Regions from separate parts of the Nonomuraea sp. 10N515B genome, predicted to be linked through region 1. Evidence: riboswitches for the same ligand, from Rfam matches in the RefSeq annotation. Region 1 holds a riboswitch; the other holds the start of a gene.
The links. Region 1 has a riboswitch for glycine ahead of gcvT (glycine cleavage system aminomethyltransferase GcvT). Riboswitches for the same ligand answer to the same signal wherever they lie in the genome.

Region 1 (4,404 bases):
AAACAAGTGCAGCGGTTGCAGGATCGGGTGGCGGTCATCACCGGCGCGGGCAGCGGCATCGGGCTCGCCACGGCCCGCAGGTTCGCCGAGGAGGGCGCCAAGGTCGTCTGCGTGGACGTCGACGAGGAGGCGGGCGCCAAGGCCGCCAACGAGGTCGGCGGCCTCTTCATCAAGGCCGACGTGACCAGCGAGGACGACGTCGTCAGGATGTTCCAGACCGCCTACGACACCTACGGCAGCGTCGACATCGCCTTCAACAACGCCGGCATCTCGCCGCCCGACGACGACTCGATCCTGGAGACCGGCATCGACGCCTGGCGCCGCGTCCAGGAGGTCAACCTGACCAGCGTCTACCTGTGCTGCAAGCACGTCCTCCCGTACATGCGGCGGCAGGGCAAGGGCTCGATCATCAACACGGCGTCGTTCGTGGCCGTGATGGGGTCGGCGACGTCGCAGATCTCCTACACCGCCTCCAAGGGCGGCGTGCTGGCGATGTCGCGGGAGCTGGGCGTGCAGTTCGCCAGGGAGGGCATCAGGGTGAACGCCCTGTGCCCCGGGCCGGTCAACACGCCGTTGCTTCGGGAGTTGTTCGCCAAGGACCCGGAGCGGGCGCAGCGGCGGCTGGTGCACGTACCCGTGGGGCGCTTCGCCGAGGCGACGGAGATCGCGGCGGCGGTGGCGTTCCTGGCCAGTGACGACGCGTCGTTCATCACGGCCAGCGAGTTCCTGGTGGACGGCGGCATCTCCGGCGCCTACGTGACGCCGCTCTAGGAGGAAATCGTGCGTCCGGTCATCGGGATCACCTGTTACGTCGAGCCGGCGAAGTTCACGGTGTGGGCGGACATGACCGTCGCGCTGCTGCCGTACATGTACGTGGAGCAGGTCGTCCGCGCCGGCGGGCAGCCGGTCGTGCTGCCGCCGGCCGGCGATCCCGCGCCTGTCGTGGGGCGGCTCGACGGGCTCATCCTGGCGGGCGGGGGCGACATCGACCCGGCCCGCTACAGCCAGGAGCTGGGGGAAAAGGTCGGCTATGTTCGCAAATTTCGGGATGAGGCCGAGTTTGCGGTGCTGAATGCCGCTCTCGAGGCCGGTCTGCCGTACCTGGGGATCTGCCGCGGCCTCCAGGTGCTCAACGTCGCCCTCGGCGGCACCCTGCACCAGCACCTCCCGGACGTGGTCGGGCACGAGGGGCACTCCCTCGCGCCCGGCCGCTTCGGCCCGCTGCCCGTCGTGCCCGTGCCGGGCACGCGCCTGGCCAAGGCCCTCGGCACGGAGCCGGTGACAGTCCCGCACTACCACCACCAGGCCATCGACTGCCTCGCCCCGGGCCTCACGGTGTCCGCGACCGCCGAGGACGGCACGATCGAGGCGGTCGAGATGGACACGGAGTCGTTCACGATGGCCGTGCAGTGGCACCCGGAGGCGGCCGAGGACTGCGCGATCTTCGAAACCTTCGTGGCGGCCTGCCGCTAACCGACGGGCTTGAGCACGCTGTCGAGGACGACGACGCCCGCGCCGTACTTCTGGTCGAACGTGCGGCGCAGGTCGTCGGAGGCGAGCCAGGTCTCCACCTCGACCCGGTTGCGGGTGACGCTGGGCGCGGAGGAGATGAGGGCGTCGCCCAGCTCCTTCTCGACCTCCCGCTGGATCGCGTGCAACTCGGCCTCGGTACGCTCCGCGCCGCTGACGCACAACGCGCCGCCCCAGACCTCGCGGATCCACGCCTCGCGCCCCGCCAGGTCGCCGGTGAACCTGGGGTTGAGCACCTGCCCCCGCGCGTAGGCGTCGAGTTCCTCCGACGGGTCGGGCTTCGGCCCGATGGGCTCGATCCAGGCGCCTGCGAACTCCTTGGCCGTCCCCGCCCGCTTCATCGCCTTCTCCAGGGTCGCCTCCGTGGCCTTGGCGGGATCGACGGGCCGCCAGCCGCCCTCCGGCTCGGGGCACGGGGTGGTGAAGTCGGTCGTGGGAGGCTCTTCATACACGGGCGAGCCGGGCGGCTCCGTAAGGGTCAGCCGGGCGCCGTCCCAGGTGCCGACGACCCGGTACGAACCCCATTTCACGCCACCCTGCGACTCGTGCTCGACCTTGCTCCAGTCCCAGCCGACCACGTCGGGGCCACCGCACTGAGGCGGGAGGGACTCGGCCACCGCCCGGCACAGCTGAGGCCCGTGCCCGTGGCCTTCGAGCACCGTCAGGCTGGCTTCGTACCGAGGAGGCGGCGCCGGGGACGCGGCGCTCTCGGCGCCGCAGGACGTGATGGTCAGGGCCGCCGCGAGTCCGAGGGCCGCCATTCGCCTGTTCATGCCCCTTCAACGTCATCACCGCCCGAGCGGTTCACGGGCGTCCGAACGCGACAAGACCCCCGTAACGGCACTAGGCTTACGGGACATCACCCACGAAACCGTGCGGGAGAGCACCCTGACAGCCGGTCAGGGTCCCTGAAGGAGCAAGCCCTCCCCGCGAACCTCTCAAGGCAAAGGACCGCACGGACGAGGTGTCCTCTGGAAAGCAGGCCTGTGGGCCTCGCCGAAGGTGAAAGTCCGGCAAAACCCGGGCGAAGCTCTCAGGCATCGATGACAGAGGGGGAGGATGCTGGCATCCGATCCTGTCCTGAGGTGCGATAAATGTCCCGACCGACACCGCTACGAGACGTTCACGAGAGCCTCGGCGCCACGCTGACCGACTTCGCGGGGTGGCTCATGCCCCTCCGGTACGGCAGCGAGTCCGCGGAGCACAACGCCGTCCGGCAGGCGGCGGGGCTGTTCGACCTGTCGCACATGGGCGAGATCTTCCTGACGGGCCCGCAGGCCGGCCAGGCCCTGGACTATGCGCTGGTCGGGCATCTGTCAGCGCTGGAGCCCGGGCGGGCCAGATACACCATGATCGTGAACGAGCGTGGCGGGGTGCTCGACGACCTCATCGTCTACCGGCTCGGGGACGAAGAGTTCATGGTGGTGGCAAACGCCTCAAACTACGAAAAAGTCGGAAATGAGCTGAAAGAGCGCGCGAAGGCGTACAACGCCGTCGTGGACGACCGCTCCGACCAGTACGCGCTCATCGCCGTCCAGGGCCCGCGGGCGCAGGAGATCCTCGCCACGCTCACCGACGCCGACCTCGGCGGCCTCAAGTACTACGCGGGCCTGCCGGGCGTGGTGGACGGACGGCAGGCACTGATCGCCCGCACCGGTTACACCGGCGAGGACGGCTTCGAGCTCTTCGTCGCGAACGAGGATGCCGCGCCGCTGTGGCACGCCCTCATGGCGGCCGGCGAGCCGTACGGGCTCAAGCCCGCAGGCCTGTCCAGCCGCGACACGCTCCGCCTCGAGGCGGGCATGCCCCTGTACGGCAACGAACTCAGCGCCGAGCTCACCCCGTTCGACGCAGGGCTCGGCAGAGTGGTGAAATTCGACAAGCCCGGCGACTTCGTCGGCAGGACGGCGCTCGAGGCGGTCAAGGACGACCCGCCGCGGCGCCGCCTCGTCGGCCTGGTCGCGCGGGGCCGCCGGGTGCCGCGCCACGGTTACCCGGTTACCAAAGACGGCGCCGTCGTCGGCGAGGTCACCAGCGGTGCGCCTTCCCAGACTCTGGGCAAGCCCATTGCTATGGCTTACGTGGACACCGGCATCGAAGAAGGCCTGGCCGTGGACATCCGGGGCAGCCAAGAACCTATGGACCTGGTAGAGCTGCCCTTTTACAGGAGGAAGAAGTGAGCAACATCCCTGACGAGCTGAGCTACACCAAGGAGCACGAGTGGGTGGCCGGGCTCGATGACGGGCTGACCGTGACCGTCGGCATCACGGCCTTCGCCGCCGACGCCCTCGGTGACGTGGTCTACGTGCAGCTCCCTGAGGTCGGTTCGACCGTAGAGGGCGGCGACTCCGTCGGCGAGGTGGAGTCGACCAAGTCCGTGAGCGAGATCTACACGCCCGTCGCCGGCGAGATCGTCGAGATCAACCAGGCCGTCGTGGACGACCCGTCGGTCGTCAACAGCGACCCGTACGGCGAGGGCTGGATGTTCCGCGTCCGCATGGAAGGCGACGCGGAGGACCTGCTGTCCGCCGAGGAGTACAAGGCGCTCACCTCAGGCGAGTCCTGACCCATTTCGCCGGGGCCCGTTCCGCGGGCCCCGGCCTTGCATGAAAGGCGCCCATCAATGGCGATCAGCGTCTTCGACCTCTTCAAGATCGGTATCGGCCCGTCCAGCTCGCACACGGGCGGCCCGATGGCGGCCGCGCACAAGTTCGCCCGGGGGCTGCACGAGGACGGCCTGCTGCCGCGCGTGGCGCGCGTCCAGGCCATCCTGTACGGCTCACTCGGCCTCACCGGCAAGGGTCATGGCAGCGACAAGGCCGTCCTGCTGGGCCTGTCGGGCGAGAAGCCCGAACTCGTGGACGTGGACACCAT
Region 2 (4,404 bases), on a different contig from region 1:
CTGGTCGATGCGCCGCACCGGCACCCAGTACTTGCCGTCCCGCAGCGACGGCACCGGGTAGGCGGCCTCGGTCCGCGAGTAAGGGTGCGCCCACTCGTCGGCGACGACGGACTCGGCCGTGTGCGGCGCGTTGCGCAGCGGGTTGTCGGTCTTGTCGTAGTCGCCGGACGCCACCTTGGAGATCTCCCCCCGGATGGCGATCATCGCCTCCGCGAACCGGTCGAGCTCGTCGAGGTCCTCGCTCTCGGTCGGCTCGATCATCAGCGTCCCGGCCACCGGGAACGACATGGTGGGCGCGTGGAAGCCGTAGTCGATGAGCCGCTTGGCCACGTCGTCCACGGTGACGCCGGTCTCCTTGGTGATCTGCCGCAGGTCGATGATGCACTCGTGGGCGACCAGCCCGCCGCGCCCGGTGTACAGCACCGGGTAGTGGGGGGCCAGGCGCCGGGCGAGGTAGTTGGCCGACAGGATGGCCTGCTCGGTCGCCGCGGTCAGGCCATCCGAGCCCATCATCCTGATGTACGCCCACGAGATCGGCAGGATCCCCGCCGACCCGTATGGGGCCGCCGAGACGGGCCCGACGGGCGTGTCGTTGTGCAGCGGGTGGCCGGGCAGGTAGCGCGCCAGGTGGGCGCGCACCGCCACCGGGCCGACACCCGGGCCGCCGCCGCCGTGCGGGATGCAGAACGTCTTGTGCAGGTTGAGATGGGACACGTCGGCCCCGAACTCGCCCGGCTTGGCCAGACCGACCAGCGCGTTGAGGTTGGCGCCGTCGACGTAGACCTGCCCGCCGGCGCCGTGCACCTTGGCGCACACCTCGGTGATGCTCTCCTCGTAGACGCCGTGCGTCGACGGGTACGTCACCATGATCGCGGCCAGCGCGTCCCGGTGCTTGTCGATCTTGGCGTCGAGGTCGGCCAGGTCGATGTTGCCGTCGGCGTCGCAGGCCACGACCACCACGCGCATCCCCGCCATGACGGCGCTGGCGGCGTTGGTGCCGTGCGCGGAGGACGGGATGAGGCAGACGTCGCGCCCGCTCTCGCCGTTCGCGCGGTGGTAGGCGCGGATGGCCAGCAGCCCGGCGAACTCGCCCTGCGAGCCGGCGTTCGGCTGGATCGACACCGCGTCGTAGCCGGTGACCTCGGCCAGCCAGCGCTCCAGCGTGCCGATCAGCTCCGTGTAGCCCTCGGCCTGGGCCTCCGGCGCGAACGGGTGGATCCCGGCGAACTCCGGCCAGGTGATCGGCTCCATCTCGGTGCTGGCGTTCAGCTTCATGGTGCAGGAGCCGAGCGGGATCATCGAGCGGTCCAGCGCGATGTCCTTGTCCTGCAGCTTGCGCAGGTAACGCAGCATCGCCGTCTCGGAGTGGTGGCCGTGGAAGACCGGGTGGGTCAGGTACGCCGACTCGCGCAGCAGCGCGGCGGGCAACGCGTCGGCGTCCAAGGCCACCTCGGAGGCGTCCATGCCGAACGCCGACCACACCGTGGTCACCTCGGCGGCGCCGGTCTTCTCGTCACAGGCGACCGAGACGTGGTCGGCGCCGGCCTGCCAGAGGTTGACGCCCCGCTCGGCGGCCGCGGCGACGACCTCGGCGGCCCGGCCGGGCACGCGGACCAGGACGGTGTCGAAGAACTCGTGGTGCACGACCTCCAGGCCGGCCTCGCGCAGCCCGTCGGCGAGGGCGACGGCGTGCCGATGGACCCGGTGGGCGATGCGGCGCAGCCCGTCGGGGCCGTGGTAGACGGCGTACATGCCGGCGATGACGGCGAGCAGGACCTGCGCGGTGCAGATGTTGCTGGTGGCCTTCTCGCGGCGGATGTGCTGCTCGCGGGTCTGCAGGGCCAGCCGGTAGGCGGGGTCGCCGTCGGCGTCGACGGACACGCCGACCAGGCGGCCGGGCATCTGCCGCTGCAGCCCCTCGCGTACCGACATGTAAGCGGCGTGCGGCCCGCCGAACCCGAACGGCACCCCGAAACGCTGCGAGGAGCCGATCGCGATGTCGGCGCCGAGCTCGCCCGGCGTGGCCACGAGCGTGAGGGCCAGCAGGTCGGCGGCGGCCACGACGAGCGCGCCGGCCTCGTGCGCGGCGGCGGCCACGGCGCGGAAGTCGCGCAGCCGCCCGGAGGCTCCCGGGTACTGGACGAGCACGCCGAAGCACTCGGGCAGCTCGCCGTCGAGCGGGTGCTCCACGAGCGTGATGCCGAGCGGCTCGGCGCGGGTGGCCAGCACCCGCTTGGTCTGCGGCAGCGCGTCGGCGTCGACCACGAACACGTTGCTCTTGGACTTGCCGGCGCGCCGGGCCAGCGTCATGGCCTCGGCGGCGGCGGTGGCCTCGTCGAGGAGGGAGGCCCCGGCGACGGGCAGGCCGGTGAGGTCGGAGACGACCGTCTGGAAGTTCAGCAGCGCCTCGAGGCGGCCCTGCGAGATCTCCGGCTGGTAGGGCGTGTACGCGGTGTACCAGCCCGGGTTCTCCAGCAGGTTGCGGCGGATCACCGCGGGCGTGATCGTGTCGTGGTAGCCCAGGCCGATCATCGAGGTCAGCACCCGGTTGCGGTCGGCGAGGGCGCGGAGCTCGGCGATCGCCTCGGTCTCGCTCGCGGCGGCGGGCAGCTGGAGCCGGTCCTTGGCCCTGATGGCCTCGGGGACGGCCACGGCCACCAGGTCGGACACGGACTCGAAGCCGACGGCCTCGAGCATGCGCTGCTGCTCGGCAGCGGAGGGGCCGATGTGCCGGGATGAGAACGGCGGAGCTGACAGGTCGGTCATGGACAGTGCCTCCCGAGGCTATGGAGACCGGCGCCAGGGCGCGGGCGAGTGCCGGATCTCCCCACTCTGTCAGCGCGGCGTCACCGCGACCTGAGAGCTTCACCCCCGTGAACAGGGGCTTGCACCGTCGGTGAGGCACGCCTGGCGGGCGCGCCTGCTTTCCAGAGTTGCCTCGCCCGAGCGGTACGGGGTGCCTGAGAGATTCCGGGGAGGGTTGCTCCTTCGGCGCCCCGGGACCCGTGGGCCCCAGAGACTCTCCCGCACGGGGTCGTCAGCCTTGCTGTCCTACATTACAGCCCCTATGCGTTACAAGGGGATTTCACCCGATGCGTCGGGCGCGGCGGCGCCGGGCGAGCTCGTCAGCGGGGTGGTCGGCCGGGACGGTGTCCTCGACCGCCGCTCTTTCCCCCGGCAGCTCCGCGAGGGATCCCTCGACCTCGCGCCAGACCCGGCCGAGCGCGATGCCGAACACGCCCTGGCCGCCCTGGAGCAGGTCGATCACCTCGTCGGCGGAGGTGCACTCGTAGACGCTGACGCCGTCGCTCATGAGCGTGATCTGGGCGAGGTCGGCGACCCCGCGATCGCGCAGATGCTGCACGGCCGTGCGGATCTGCTGCAGCGACACTCCGGTGTCGAGGAGCCGCTTGACGACTTTGAGCACCAGGATGTCGCGGAAGCTGTAGAGCCGCTGGGAGCCCGAGCCTTGCGCGGCCCTGATCGTGGGCTCTACCAGGCCCGTGCGCGCCCAGTAGTCGAGCTGCCTGTAGGTGATGCCGGCCGCCGCGCAGGCCGTGGGCCCGCGGTATCCGATGTCGCCCGGCAACGCCGCCGGCTGCTCGTCGAAGAGCAGACCCTGCTCCCCGGCACGCTGCCGCGCGTCCTCACGCCGTACCGGATCTTCCTGGCCGGCCGTCTTTCCCTCGCCGCTGCTGACCGCCACGCGGACCTCCGGCTTTCTCTCATCCCGTGGCCTGATCTGGGGGTTCATGAAGGGCGGCCACGGGTTTCACTTGCACCGTAGGACCGTGACCATGCTCAGTCAACGATCCGGCTCGGCGCGTCGTGAAGCGTAAATGCACCGAAATACCTACCCCGCCCTGCCGAAGTCTTCGGGAGTGATTGTGTCAAGGAACTCCCTGAACTTCTCCACCTCGTCCTCTTGGTCGTCGGGGATGACCACGCCGGCCTCCTGGACCACCTCCTCGCTGGCGAAGATGCGGGCTCCGGTGCGCAAGGCGAGCGCGATCGAGTCCGACGGCCGCGCGCTCACCTCCACGCCGTTGGAGAACACCAGATCGGCGAAGAAGATGCCGTCACGCAGCGCCACAATGTTGACCGCCCGCAGGCCGACGCCCAGGGCGCTCAGGACGTCACGGAAAAGGTCATGGGTGAGCGGCCGCGGCGGTGGCTCCTCCGCTTGGGCCAGGGCGATCGCCGTCGCCTCGGTCATGCCAATCCATATCGGAAGGAACCGCTCCCCGTGTGCCTCCTTGAGCAAGACGATCGGCTGGTTTGTGGGCATTTCAACTCTTACGCCCACGACCTCCATCTGCAACACGGGCTGCTCCGTATTCCTGACCGGTCACCCGGCACAGCTCTTCGCTCGACTGGCTACTTCAATTCAACGTAACACCCGGC

Region 2: another riboswitch for glycine. It lies ahead of gcvP (aminomethyl-transferring glycine dehydrogenase); the one in region 1 lies ahead of gcvT (glycine cleavage system aminomethyltransferase GcvT).

The regions. Positions count from the first base shown of each region.
Region 1 covers NZ_JBQQBQ010000014.1:232,872-237,275, reverse strand. The annotation lists gene ACTWQA_RS23660 (aldehyde dehydrogenase family protein) at 1-1, shown strand, start outside; gene ACTWQA_RS23655 (3-oxoacyl-ACP reductase) at 7-771, shown strand; gene ACTWQA_RS23650 (gamma-glutamyl-gamma-aminobutyrate hydrolase family protein) at 781-1,473, shown strand; gene ACTWQA_RS23645 (hypothetical protein) at 1,470-2,303, opposite strand; glycine riboswitch at 2,397-2,494, shown strand; glycine riboswitch at 2,495-2,590, shown strand; gene gcvT (glycine cleavage system aminomethyltransferase GcvT) at 2,625-3,710, shown strand; gene gcvH (glycine cleavage system protein GcvH) at 3,707-4,096, shown strand; gene ACTWQA_RS23630 (L-serine ammonia-lyase) at 4,154-4,404, shown strand, end outside.
Region 2 covers NZ_JBQQBQ010000042.1:13,111-17,514, reverse strand. The annotation lists gene gcvP (aminomethyl-transferring glycine dehydrogenase) at 1-2,766, opposite strand, end outside; glycine riboswitch at 2,823-2,937, opposite strand; glycine riboswitch at 2,938-3,037, opposite strand; gene ACTWQA_RS41160 (MerR family transcriptional regulator) at 3,086-3,706, opposite strand; gene ACTWQA_RS41155 (bifunctional nuclease family protein) at 3,854-4,324, opposite strand.